Regions from separate parts of the Pseudoalteromonas sp. S3776 genome, predicted to be linked through region 2. Evidence: predicted binding sites of a transcription regulator. Region 2 holds the regulator's gene; the other holds the start of a gene.
The links. Region 2 encodes LexA, which represses DNA repair genes until DNA is damaged. Its sites were predicted from a motif close to TACTGTATNNNNATACAGTA; they were not measured.
Positions count from the first base shown of each region.

Region 1 (6,160 bases), on a different contig from region 2:
GCCTGGCGGCCTACTAATACACCCATTTTATTCTCCAAATATTTTGAGTTTGTTGTCGATTGCATACGCAATGCTGATACTTATATGGGCGCTAAAAATAAAAAAACAATAGCGCCAACACATAATTACATGGCATTTTAAATTTAATAAGGAAAAAAGAACAATCGTATTTAGCGATGTATACAATCGAAAATACCGAACAGATATTAAAACTTTATTACGGCTATAAAAAAACCTGCATTTGCAGGTTTTAAAAAGTATTTAATCCATGATATCGGAAGGCATATCGCCCTTAATATTTTGCCAAATTTCACCCGTTTGATGGCCAAACTTACGCATCATCGAAATCGCACCATCGTGCTCACGTTTTTCAGCCAACACGGTTAGGTCTTTATAAAATTGGCGTGCTAACTGGCGAGTGCCTGCATCTGAAAAATAATGACAACCAATTTTAAAGTAAAACCCTCTAAAACCGTTAAGTATAAGTACGTAAATGCGGTTATTACCCGCAACAGCTAATTCGTGGTGAACTTTATAATCGTAATCAGCAAAAGCTTGTGCTGTGTCTTCGAGCTCATCGCTTTTAGATAAAATTTCAATAACACGCTCAGGGTTATATTTAATAGCAGCACGAGTATAAATGGCACTAATATTGGTGCGTGCAGATAGTAACTGATCTGTTAGCTCAGGCATTTTGTCTTCATCTAAACGCGCTAGAGTCTCAAGTATATTCAGCCCTGATGTTTCCCAAAAGTTATTTACTCTTGTAGGCTTACCGTGCTGAATCGTTAACCAACCGTCACGGGCTAAGCGTTGCAGTACTTCACGTAAGGTTGTTCTGGTTACACCAATTAACTCAGAAAGCTCACGCTCTGCAGGTAGAATTGAACCTGGAGGGAAATCGCCGTTCCAGATAGATTCAACTATATACTCTTCAGCAAATCCTGCTGGGCTTTTAGCTTTAAAAATTCTCATTCAATTCCCACTCGAATTAATCACAACACATCGTTTTATACGAATAACTGACAGATTGTACCAGATGAAATATAACTAACAAGTAAACTCGTTGATATAAGTGTCAACCATCAGCTGAAAATTTCGTAATAATAAATAGTAAAATTCAACATGCTTAAATTTGGCCAAATTTGCTATATAAATTTACCCTATTCATAGTAGGTACATTAAAGCGTGTTGATCTTTTTGAATTGAATTTGTTCAATCTAGGGGGGATTAAATCGCGCCGGGAGGTTTGTAACTTAGTGGGCACTATAACTGCTGCGTTACTCTCATCACTTGCATCTATGTAATACTATTACTGTATTACTTCACCATTACGTTACTACAAAAGCTCAAGTGCGCAACACCTTGTATGCAAGTACATTCAAGCATGCATACAACAGAGCATGTAAACTGTAACGTTTAAATAAGCCTTTTACTTTTATTTAATGTTTTATTTAGCAAAATAACCTTTATCTAAATAGAATGGCAATAACCTCTTATTAATTTCATCTTAAAAAATGCCCCTTCGGTAGCTTTTTTACCCTTTTTGTTGCTCGTTACTTTATCCTAGTACATAATTCAACGTCTTAATTCAATGCGGATTTTTTATGAACTGGCTAGCAAACCTCCCTACTAAACGCACTCCATGGCTACTATTTACAGGCATTGTATTTTTATTAGAAGTCACCGCACTGTTTTTTCAATATCAAATGGGCCTTGCACCATGCATTATGTGTATTTACCAGCGAACTGCGGTATTAGGGTTATTAGGGGCGGGTATTATTGGCGCAACTAAACCGCAGAGTAAACTAGTACGTACTATTGCTTATTTAGTGTGGGGTATATCAAGCGTATGGGGCTACTTTATTGCGCGGGAACACATAGAAATGCAAACAACCACCGATCCCTTTGCATTTAGCTGTGAATTTGAGCCTAACTTCCCAGCTTTTATGCCACTGCATGAATGGATCCCTAGTTTTTTTCAAGCCACTGGGGATTGCGGAAATATTGATTGGCAATTTGCAGGATTAAGTATGCCAGCGTGGATGGAAATTCTTTTTGCGTTATTTACTATCACGCTTTTTGTACTTGTTATCACTCGCTTACTTACTAAAAAGTCTATTTAATATGTTTACATTTTTTACCAGTCAGCTGCCTGAATTAAAGCACCTTAAAGTGAGACAGCGGCAAGCCGTTGTTGCGATTGCGCTAAGTATGCTCCCCGCAACCGATAGAGTGTTATTGAGAATAGTAAAGCTGCTATTGCTCAGCCCATTATTTTTATTATTTACTGTTTTTAAAGGATGGGAACTCATCCCCTTCTTAATTTTAGGTGGACTGTGTTACCCACTTTTAACAACACCGATTGAAATAAACTTTGCTAAAAAGTATTTAACAAAAGCACTTGAGCAATATTCACAGGGCGCTTAGCGCCCTGCCTAATCTATAGAGATACTTTTCCTTCTAATTTAGCTACCAACTTTTTGCCTATTCCTTTTACGTTAGCTAAATCACTTAGCTCAGTAAACTCACCATTTTCGGCTCTGTAATCAACAATAGCCTGCGCTTTTTTCTTACCAATACCGGGAAGCGTTGATAGCATTTCTGAATCGGCACTATTAATGTTAATCACTGGGGGCTGTTGCATTTCAGCCATAGGCTTATCAACCACAGGGTTAGCGTAGGTGAGCGCGCTAAAACCTAAAAAGCTAATAATAAGTAGCGTTAAAAGATTTTTCATTTGTTATTCCTTATTTTTGTTTATGCCAAAGCGTTATGGTTAGACGGCTAATTTGGCTTTAAGCATGGGCTTAATTTTTATTAGAGGAAATAATCTAAAATAAGGATCGACTTGCATCACTTATATTATTTCCAGTGCATAATCACCCAAATCCGAAAACCTAAAATGCAGCTGGTACAACAAAGTGATTATCTAAATAAAGTAAAGTTACGCTTTTTTGTCAAATTTATGACAATCTAAAATGTCGTGAATACTTGCAATTTATTTCGCAAACATTTACTGTATATAAAAACAGTGACCTACAAGTCAGTAACCACATTACCACGCAATCAAGCAGGAGAGATCATGGCTGTTGTTGTTAAATATGTTGTAGAACGAAACGGAGTTGAGCGAATGACGTTTACTACTAAAAAAGAAGCGGATGCCTATGACAAAATGCTCGATATAGCAGAATCGCTTGAAGTAATGCTGGAAAAAGTAGATGTGCCTTTAAGCGAGCAACAAGTAGAATCGCTCGCGCTTGAAATTGCAAAGAGTAAAGATGACTTTATGGCAGTGCTAAAAGGTGCAAAAGAGCCCTCAACAAAAGGCTCAGCTAAAGCTAAAAAAGCCGACAACGTAGCATCAATAAAAAATGATGATGAGCAACAAGCTAGCTAATTTGCGACAAATTATAAAAAGGGCTGCTATTAATAGCAGCCCTTTTTTATTAATTTTTGAACAGTTACAAATTTTTTCTGGCTTTTTAAACTGAAATTGATACATTAATCCGGTTAATAGCGAGTATTTATGTGTCATGTCAGTATTTATTAAGTCTTTCTACCAAAAAATTTTTCCAGCCCGTCAGTTACTTATTCGTCAAAATGGCGAAGTTAAGCATGTTGTTTTGGCGCCTTGGTTTCAGCTTTTTACAGTACTACTTATTTTAGGCACTATTATTTGGGTGGGTATTTCTAGTTTTCGTGTTTATAGCCAAACAAATAAAATAACACACATTGAACAAAGCCAAATTGATAAGCAACAAGTTTGGCAAAAACAGGTTCGTGAACAAAAGGCGCTGCACGCTAAGCAGTTAGAGCAACTTGCCGTCCTTGAGCAAAAGCAAGCGCTTTTACAAGGTATGATTGAATCTCTCCCCGCATCTATAAGCAAAGATACTATAAAACTAGAAGAGCAACTTGAATCGCCTATAAATGAAGACAAAGGCGAGTTTCATGAGCCGCTTGTTGATGAAGAACAAAAAAACAAACACGCAAACCTATTAACGCCAATAACTTTTGCTGCACGATATGAGCGCTTAAATAAACACTATGAGCATAATTTTGCGCGTATCGATGCACAAATAAATAAGCGCCATGATGCGATTTTAGCGATGTTAAAAGGGGCTGGGTTAGAATCCGCTCTTGAACAACATTTAGCGCTGGCCTCCCAAAACAGCGCACAAGGTGGGCCGTTAGATGTATTTGATGAAACTAAAATACCAAAGCCGTTTTTAGCCATTGTTGATAAGCTATTATTACTCAACAACCTTGAAAACTTTTTAACCGAGCTGCCTAACTCTCTGCCCTTACCTGCGGCTAAATACTATATTTCGAGCAACTTTGGTCTTCGAAAAGATCCAATGAACAACCGCCGAGCTTTTCACAAAGGTGTTGATTTAGCCGGCTGGCACAAAACCGAAATTTTTGCCCCTGCCGATGCTGTTGTGCTTCGCGCTGGCAGAAACGGCGGCTATGGTAACTTTATCGAGCTAGAGCATAAAAATGGCTTGATAACCCGTTTTGGCCACTTAAATAAGATTAAAGTGAAAAAAGGCCAAACAATCGCTAAAAATGAGGTAATTGGATTAATGGGTAGCACTGGCAGAAGTACCAGCACCCACTTACACTATGAAGTGTTACTCGATGGCAAACATGTCAATCCTCTAAAAATAACAAAGGCGCTTTCTCGTGTTCGGTAAAAAAAAGCAATCAAGTAGCCAGGCTACTTTAAAAAGAGTAAATCACACCCCTTCTATTATTTCTGAAGATGTGCGCTTAACTGGCACACTTACCAGCCAAGGCGAAGTACAGTTAGATGGCCGCATTGATGGCGATATAAAAGCAGAGCACTTGGTAATTGGCTCTACCGGCATTGTTGAAGGTGTGGTTGAGGCTAAAAGCGTCGTTGTAAAGGGCAAAATTATTGGCTCTCTTAACGCCAGTGAAGTGAATATTCAAAGCAGTGCTCACGTGCATGGCGATGTTTTTCACGACACCCTCAGTATTGACGCAGGAGCCATTATTGAAGGTAGCTTAAAACAACGCTTTGAAAAAGAAGAACCGGAACTTATTAGCGAAGAGTTAAAGCCCGCAAAAGAAGTAAAAACTTTGCTTGATGGGGCTGACAGCGACTTATCGTTTGTAAATAAACAAGCCGCTGATAAAGCTAAATCTAATTAGGGCGTGTTGACCTTTGGCGTTTGAATTTGCAGCAGTATGTTTGGTTTTTAGGCAAGGCAGAGCCTATGAAGTGTGGTTATTCCCCTCAAATAGGCGATAACGCAGCATAAATGCCAAACATGCACTGCCCTTTGGGTTCTGCCTAGGGGCGATAAACTCTTTGTTGCTCGGTTTTTACTTAGCCCACTAGGTTACAAACCTCGCGCCGCGATTTGAACGCCCCTAGATTGAACAAATTTCAATCCGCAAAGAACAACACGCCCTAAGCACTCATTACTTTTTTTCGGTTATGTACATTGTAATATCGGCAGTGAACACCAGTTCATTGCGGGTATTAAAAAGCTTGACCGGCACCACTAAATCCTCTTTATCTACCCATTGGCGTGGCAAGTCAATTTCTGCAATAGCCGTTACATCGGTATCAACTTTAGCTAAATATTGCACCGTCATTCCTTTAGGGATCCAGCGATGCGTTTTATATGGCACGGTCGCATCTACCATTACACCAGCGCACAGCTCCGCTAAGTTACATTGTGCAATAGCATGAATAGTCCCAATATGGTTATGTACGCTTCGGCGATTTTTTACCACAGCACTGCAGTGCCCTTCTCTTAAATCGAGCACATACGGTTTCATTGAGCCAAAATAAGGGGCTTTAATACAAACTGCTTTACTAAACAACCAATTGCCAAAAGGTAAGCGTTTAAATTTATGCCACGTTTTTAAAAGGGCAGATTTATTACTCATTGTTATTTCCTATCTTGTGTTTATAAATTCAAACTAACACATCAGACCAGTTAAAAAAAGTGCAATTCATCGTGCTGTTAATCCTTATGTCATGAAATATTTATCACAATGAAGTGTGGCTCACTCATAAGTCCTTTCTTTTTTATAAGCGGACCCCTAAAATAGCCAGCAAAAGGAGACCTAATGCAAACACAGCCCGCTAAACCCAACTTAATTTTATTACTCATCTTAG
Region 1 is NZ_PNCU01000007.1:168,620-174,779, reverse strand. It holds gene CWC16_RS04640 (peroxiredoxin) at 1-26, opposite strand, end outside; gene fadR (fatty acid metabolism transcriptional regulator FadR) at 262-975, opposite strand; gene dsbB (disulfide bond formation protein DsbB) at 1,608-2,126, shown strand; gene CWC16_RS04625 (DUF6170 family protein) at 2,128-2,430, shown strand; gene CWC16_RS04620 (ComEA family DNA-binding protein) at 2,444-2,740, opposite strand; gene CWC16_RS04615 (YebG family protein) at 3,086-3,400, shown strand; gene CWC16_RS04610 (M23 family metallopeptidase) at 3,537-4,700, shown strand; gene CWC16_RS04605 (bactofilin family protein) at 4,690-5,181, shown strand; gene CWC16_RS04600 (hotdog fold domain-containing protein) at 5,455-5,928, opposite strand; gene CWC16_RS04595 (multidrug effflux MFS transporter) at 6,112-6,160, shown strand, end outside.
Region 1: CWC16_RS04615 (YebG family protein) is a predicted target of LexA. The motif match lies at 3,018-3,037, and genes of this name have one in related genera.

Region 2 (6,160 bases):
GAGCGGCCACTAATGCCTACCTCTTTTGCTTGATCGTATAACTGTTTTTTAGTGCGCTTCTCATACTTTGAGGCTTTGCCGCCTTTAACTGCGGTTTTATGAGTATTACTATTAGCAATTCGCGCGGCTTTTTGTTTGCTCATGCCTTCATCGCGAAGTGCATCGTACTGTTCATCATTTTTAATTTGCGGACCATGATCTACCATTATTGTTCTCCTACAGCTTTTAATTACACAGTGTGTGTATAACTTTCATACATAAACGCTAAATTTGTGCTTAACTAGCCTAACCCGTTTAATAAGGCAAATTAGGTGCCAATGGCGTTTAAATAGGTATTTTCTATTAATAAAGCCATGTTTACCGCTTAGTTGATTTGGTATAAAAGTAAAACTGCGTTAAAGTTTGCGATGAAACTATAAGAGGGTAAAAAGCAGACAATGTCGGAAATTCAATTTTTAAATGTAGATCTAGAGCTTGAGTCTAAACATGATATTAGCGCCTTAGTGGCAGACTTAAAGAAAAACGCGACGGTTTTGCATTATGACAAAGACGAATATCGTCAACTTGCGCGTATTGAAGCCTCAGGTGAAATATCAACACCAGATAAAGCGATTAACCATTTGTGCGAGCTTATTGAGTCGTGTTCACGTAATGCGCTTAAACAATGGCTCAGCTGCTCGCGAAGAACGTTTGATATTGGCTTTGAATCGGGCACGTCGCCTAAATGTTTTAACCAAGCCTTACATGCAGACACACTGCTACGTATATCTGCGATTGGTGCAGGTATGGAAATTACTATTTATCCTATCGAAAAATAACAATAAGTAATTATCTGCGCTCTACAACTGCTGCGGTCATTTTTGATACGCAGCACAGCTCATTGCGGCTATTTGTTATTTTTATTTCCCACACAGAACTACGCTTACCAATATGAAAAGCCCTAGCGGTTGCAGTTAAAGTACCATTGCGAGATGCTTTTAAATGGCTTGCGCTAATTTCCTGCCCTACACAATAAAACTTTGTAAAATCGACAACAAAATTAGCAGCATAGCTTGCTACTGTTTCGGCAAGTACTACATTTGCACCACCATGTACCATCCCCATAGGGTTATGATGCTCAGGAATTGCTGGCATTGTGGCAACTAGGTAATCGTCACCAATTTCTGTGACTTCAATACCCATGGTTTTCATTAATGTGCCTTGGCCGTCAATGCCTTCCTCTAACTGTTTGCAAAGCTCTAAAGTGATGGGTTGGTGCCAAATACTCATAATTACTCCTTTATGTTGAAAGCAAATTTATAGCATTTTAAATACTGAACGTCTGTAATTACCTAAAATATATCCAAGTGCGGTGTGTTTAGCTATTTTAAAGCGCAATTTAAATTTGCGATTTTTATTTAACTGTATATACTCACAGTTAAATGTACTGTATGGAAAACCAGTTGTATGCGACCATTAACTAAACGCCAAGCTCAAATACTCGAACTAATAAAAGTTTTTATTAAAGACACTGGTATGCCTCCTACACGTGCCGAAATTGCGCAAACACTAGGTTTTAAAAGTGCTAATGCCGCAGAAGAGCACTTAAAAGCGCTTGCCAAAAAAGGTGTTATTAAAATGAAGCCAGGCGCAAGCCGTGGTATTCAATTGGTTGAAGAAGAAGAGCCAGAGCAACTAGGTCTGCCATTAATAGGTCGAGTTGCAGCGGGTTCGCCTATTTTGGCGCAAGAACATGTTGAGAGCCACTGCAAAATAGACCCACTTATGTTTAAACCTGCCGCTGACTTTTTACTGCGTGTTAACGGTATGAGTATGAAAGATATAGGCATTATGGACGGCGACTTACTTGCTGTACACCGTACTCAAACAGCTGAAAACGGCCAAGTTGTGGTTGCGCGGGTAGATGAAGACGTAACCGTAAAGCGCCTCGAAAAAGCAGGCCGAAAAGTATTATTACACGCCGAAAACGAAGAGTTTACGCCTATAGAGGTAGACCTTGAAAACGAATCTTTTAATATTGAAGGTTTAGCTGTTGGCGTAATAAGAAATGCCGACTGGATGTAATTTTTAACTATTTTTAAGTAACTTTTTATAAATGCGCACTTTTAAGTGTGCATTTTTGTTTTAAGAAAGACCTTCCGCTACCTCAAAGCGCCCTAAAATTATTTAGCCTGTAAACTTTTTTGCACTCGCACTTAACTCCTCTTTTATATGATGCACCCCTAGTTTTACTCGCTATTTAGCAACTAACTTGTGTTTAAGCTGGCGTAATTAAAGCTTATTTTAAAATACAACTTGTTTGTTTTTTATACTAAAACTTGCTTGTTGTACGTTTTTTAGCTAATCATTAATGTGCTGGGCTAACAATAACTCACAGCTTTTTGGTTTTGAGAACACACAAATACACATTCATTGTTGACGCAGCTATACCAATCAAAACAAATTAGGTTGGTTAAATAATAAAAATAACGAATTGGCGTTTAAGCCGTATGCCTCTTCGCTTTGCATTCGCAATAGCATCAAAGGAGCCGTCACATGGGTAAACTGACCTCTGCCTTGTGGCTTGTATTGATTATGTTCCCGCAGCAAGTGCTGGCTAATAGCCAATACAATATGCGCAAGGGCGTAACCGATATAAGTAATAATGTATATCAGCTACACATGACAATATTTTTAATATGTTGTGTGATTGGGGTGATAGTGTTCGCAATTATGTTTTGGGCACTAATTCATCACCGTAAATCTAAAGGGGCAGTTCCTGCCCAATTTCATGAAAGTACCAAAGTAGAAATTCTTTGGACTGCCATTCCGTTTGTTATTTTAATTGCCATGGCAATCCCTGCCACTAAAACCTTGATTGCAATGGAAGATGCCAGTAAGGCCGACTTAACCATTAAAATCACTGGATCACAGTGGAAGTGGCATTATGAATATATGGGCGAAGACGTGGAGTTTTATTCTATTTTGTCTACCCCTCAAGACGAAATAGCCAACCTTGCTAATAAAAACCCTAATTACTTACTTGAGGTTGATAAACCTTTAGTACTGCCAATTAATCAAAAGGTGCGTTTTTTAATGACCTCTGATGATGTTATTCACTCTTGGTGGGTACCTGATTTTGCCGTTAAAAAAGATGCCAACCCGGGGTTTATTAATGAAACGTGGACCAACATCAACGAAGAGGGTATTTACCGTGGCCAGTGCGCCGAACTGTGCGGTAAAGATCATGGTTTTATGCCCGTGGTAGTTGAAGCTAAGTCACAAGAGGATTTTAACGCGTGGCTTGCAGATGCTAAGCAAGCTAAGCAGAAAGCGGCATTAGCCGATGCAGCCCTACTTGAGAAAACGATTCCTAAAGAAGAGTTAATGACGCTAGGTGAGCAAGTGTATATGGCAAGTTGCGCTGCGTGTCATCAGCCAACAGGTATGGGGTTACCGGGTGTGTTTCCAGCGCTTAAAGGCAGCCCCATTGTGCTTGGTGATATAAAAGATCATATAGATATTGTAATTCATGGCCGTCCTGGCACCGCAATGCAGGCATTTGCAAAGCAGTTATCTATAAAGCAACTTGCGGCAGTAATTACCTACAAACGCAATGCGTGGGGTAACGATACGGGTGATGTTATCCAACCTAGTGAAATTCAGGCAGCACTTGATGCTGATGGGGAGGCGAACTAATGAGTAGCATAGTAGAACAACCACACGCCAATGACGCTCACCACGGCCACCATCCAGCCAAAGGTTTTAAACGCTGGTTATATACAACAAACCATAAAGATATTGGCAGCATGTACTTAATTTTTTCGCTGGCGATGTTTTTAATTGGTGGTGCAATGGCTATGGTTATTCGGGCTGAGTTATTTCAGCCAGGATTACAATTGGTAGATCCTCACTTTTTTAACCAAATGACCACAGTACACGGCTTAATTATGGTGTTTGGTGCTGTAATGCCAGCCTTTACGGGGCTTGCTAACTGGATGGTACCGCTCATGATTGGTGCGCCAGATATGGCACTGCCCAGAATGAACAATTGGAGCTTTTGGATTTTACCCTTCGCTTTTTTAATTTTATTGGCATCGTTATTAATGCCTGGAGGCGGCCCCGCATTTGGCTGGACGTTCTATGCGCCGCTTTCTACAACGTACAGTAACGATAACACCGCAATGTTTGTGTTTGCAGTGCACATTATGGGGATTAGCTCAATTATGGGCGCAATAAACGTGATTGTGACCATTGTTAACTTACGTGCCCCAGGCATGACATGGATGAAGCTACCATTATTTGTTTGGACATGGCTAATAACCGCATTTTTATTAATTGCTGTTATGCCTGTATTGGCCGGAGCGGTTACTATGGTGTTGACCGATAAATACTTTGGAACCAGCTTTTTTGATGCAGCAGGTGGCGGCGATCCGGTAATGTTTCAGCACATATTTTGGTTTTTTGGCCATCCCGAAGTGTACATCATGATTTTACCCGCCTTTGGTATTATTTCGACTATCGTGCCTACGTTCTCTCGTAAAAAACTATTTGGTTATGCCTCCATGGTATACGCCACTTCTTCTATCGCATTACTAAGCTTTATAGTGTGGGCGCATCATATGTTTACGACCGGTATGCCCGTTGCTGGCGAGCTATTTTTTATGTACGCGACCATGCTCATATCGGTACCTACAGGGGTAAAAGTTTTTAACTGGGTGGCCACTATGTGGCGAGGTTCAATAAGTTTTGAAGTACCCATGCTATTTAGTATTGCTTTTATTGTGCTGTTTACCTTAGGGGGCTTTTCGGGCTTGATGTTGGCTATAACACCAGCTGATTTTCAGTATCACGATACTTACTTTGTGGTGGCGCACTTTCATTACGTGTTAGTTACGGGAGCAATATTTTCTATTATGGCAGGGGCTTATTATTGGCTGCCTAAATGGACGGGCAATATGTACAACATTGCCTTGGCTAAGTGGCATTTTTGGTTATCGTTGGTAAGCGTTAATGTGCTGTTTTTCCCTATGCATTTTGTAGGGTTGGCAGGTATGCCGCGCCGCATTCCCGATTACGCTCTGCAGTTTGCTGATTTTAACGCGATTATAAGCATAGGTGGGTTTGCCTTTGGTTTATCGCAGTTACTCTTTGTGGCTGTGGTAATTAAATGTGCTCGAGGGGGCGATAAAGTCCCTGCAAAAGTATGGGATGGTGCTGAAGGTTTAGAGTGGGAAGTAGACTCTCCTGCGCCGTATCATACTTTTTCTACACCGCCGGAAATTAAATAATGACACACGCACCGCTATTAAAGCGCCTAATTCTTATTTGTATAGGTATGTTTGCTTTTGCATTTGCCTTAGTGCCCTTATATGACGTGTTTTGCGACATAACTGGGCTTAATGGCAAGCCGTCGCTTGAGCAAGCTGAACAAAGTACACAAATCACTGAAAACCGAGAAATAGGTGTGAGCTTTACAACCCATGCGCAAAGTGGTGCGCCGTTTATTGTTAAATCTAAAGAATACAGTGTTGATGTGAAACCGGGTGCTATGCGTGAGGTAATGTTTAGCGCAAAAAACACCAGTGATATCGATAAAGTAATGCAAGCGGTACCTTCTGTATCGCCCGGAAAGGCAGCCAAGTACTTACATAAAATAGCGTGCTTTTGCTTTGATAAACAACCCCTTAAAGCGGGTGAAGAACTTGAGTTTAAGCTGCTTTTTTATGTTGATACCGCATTGCCGAGCGATGTAGAAGAGCTAACTTTATCGTACACCGTATTTGATATTAGTGAGCAGCTAGTAGCAAGTAATAACTAGCCTGCATGTCTAGTGTAAAACTAGGAGCAAGTAACATGAATCAAGATTATGAAAACTACTACGTACCCGAGCAAAGCCCTTGGCCCATAGTGGGCGCGGTGGCGTTATTTTTTATTGCAGTGGGTGCGGCGTTAACAGTCATGAATTTAGAAAGTGCAGGGGGCAGCGGTGTGTATTTGCTATATGCAGGCATTGCAGTGCTGCTGTATATGATTTTTAGCTGGTTTAAAAATGTAATTAGCGAATCAGACCAGGGCTTATATTCAGCGCAAATGGACCGCTCGTTCAGACAGGGCATGAGCTGGTTTATATTCTCTGAAGTTATGTTTTTTATGGCCTTTTTTGGCGCATTATTTTACG
Region 2 is NZ_PNCU01000014.1:33,200-39,359, forward strand. It holds gene CWC16_RS06760 (DUF7218 family protein) at 1-206, opposite strand, end outside; gene CWC16_RS06765 (hypothetical protein) at 438-818, shown strand; gene CWC16_RS06770 (PaaI family thioesterase) at 829-1,269, opposite strand; gene lexA (transcriptional repressor LexA) at 1,447-2,064, shown strand; gene coxB (cytochrome c oxidase subunit II) at 2,536-3,678, shown strand; gene ctaD (cytochrome c oxidase subunit I) at 3,678-5,270, shown strand; gene CWC16_RS06790 (cytochrome c oxidase assembly protein) at 5,270-5,800, shown strand; gene CWC16_RS06795 (cytochrome c oxidase subunit 3) at 5,836-6,160, shown strand, end outside.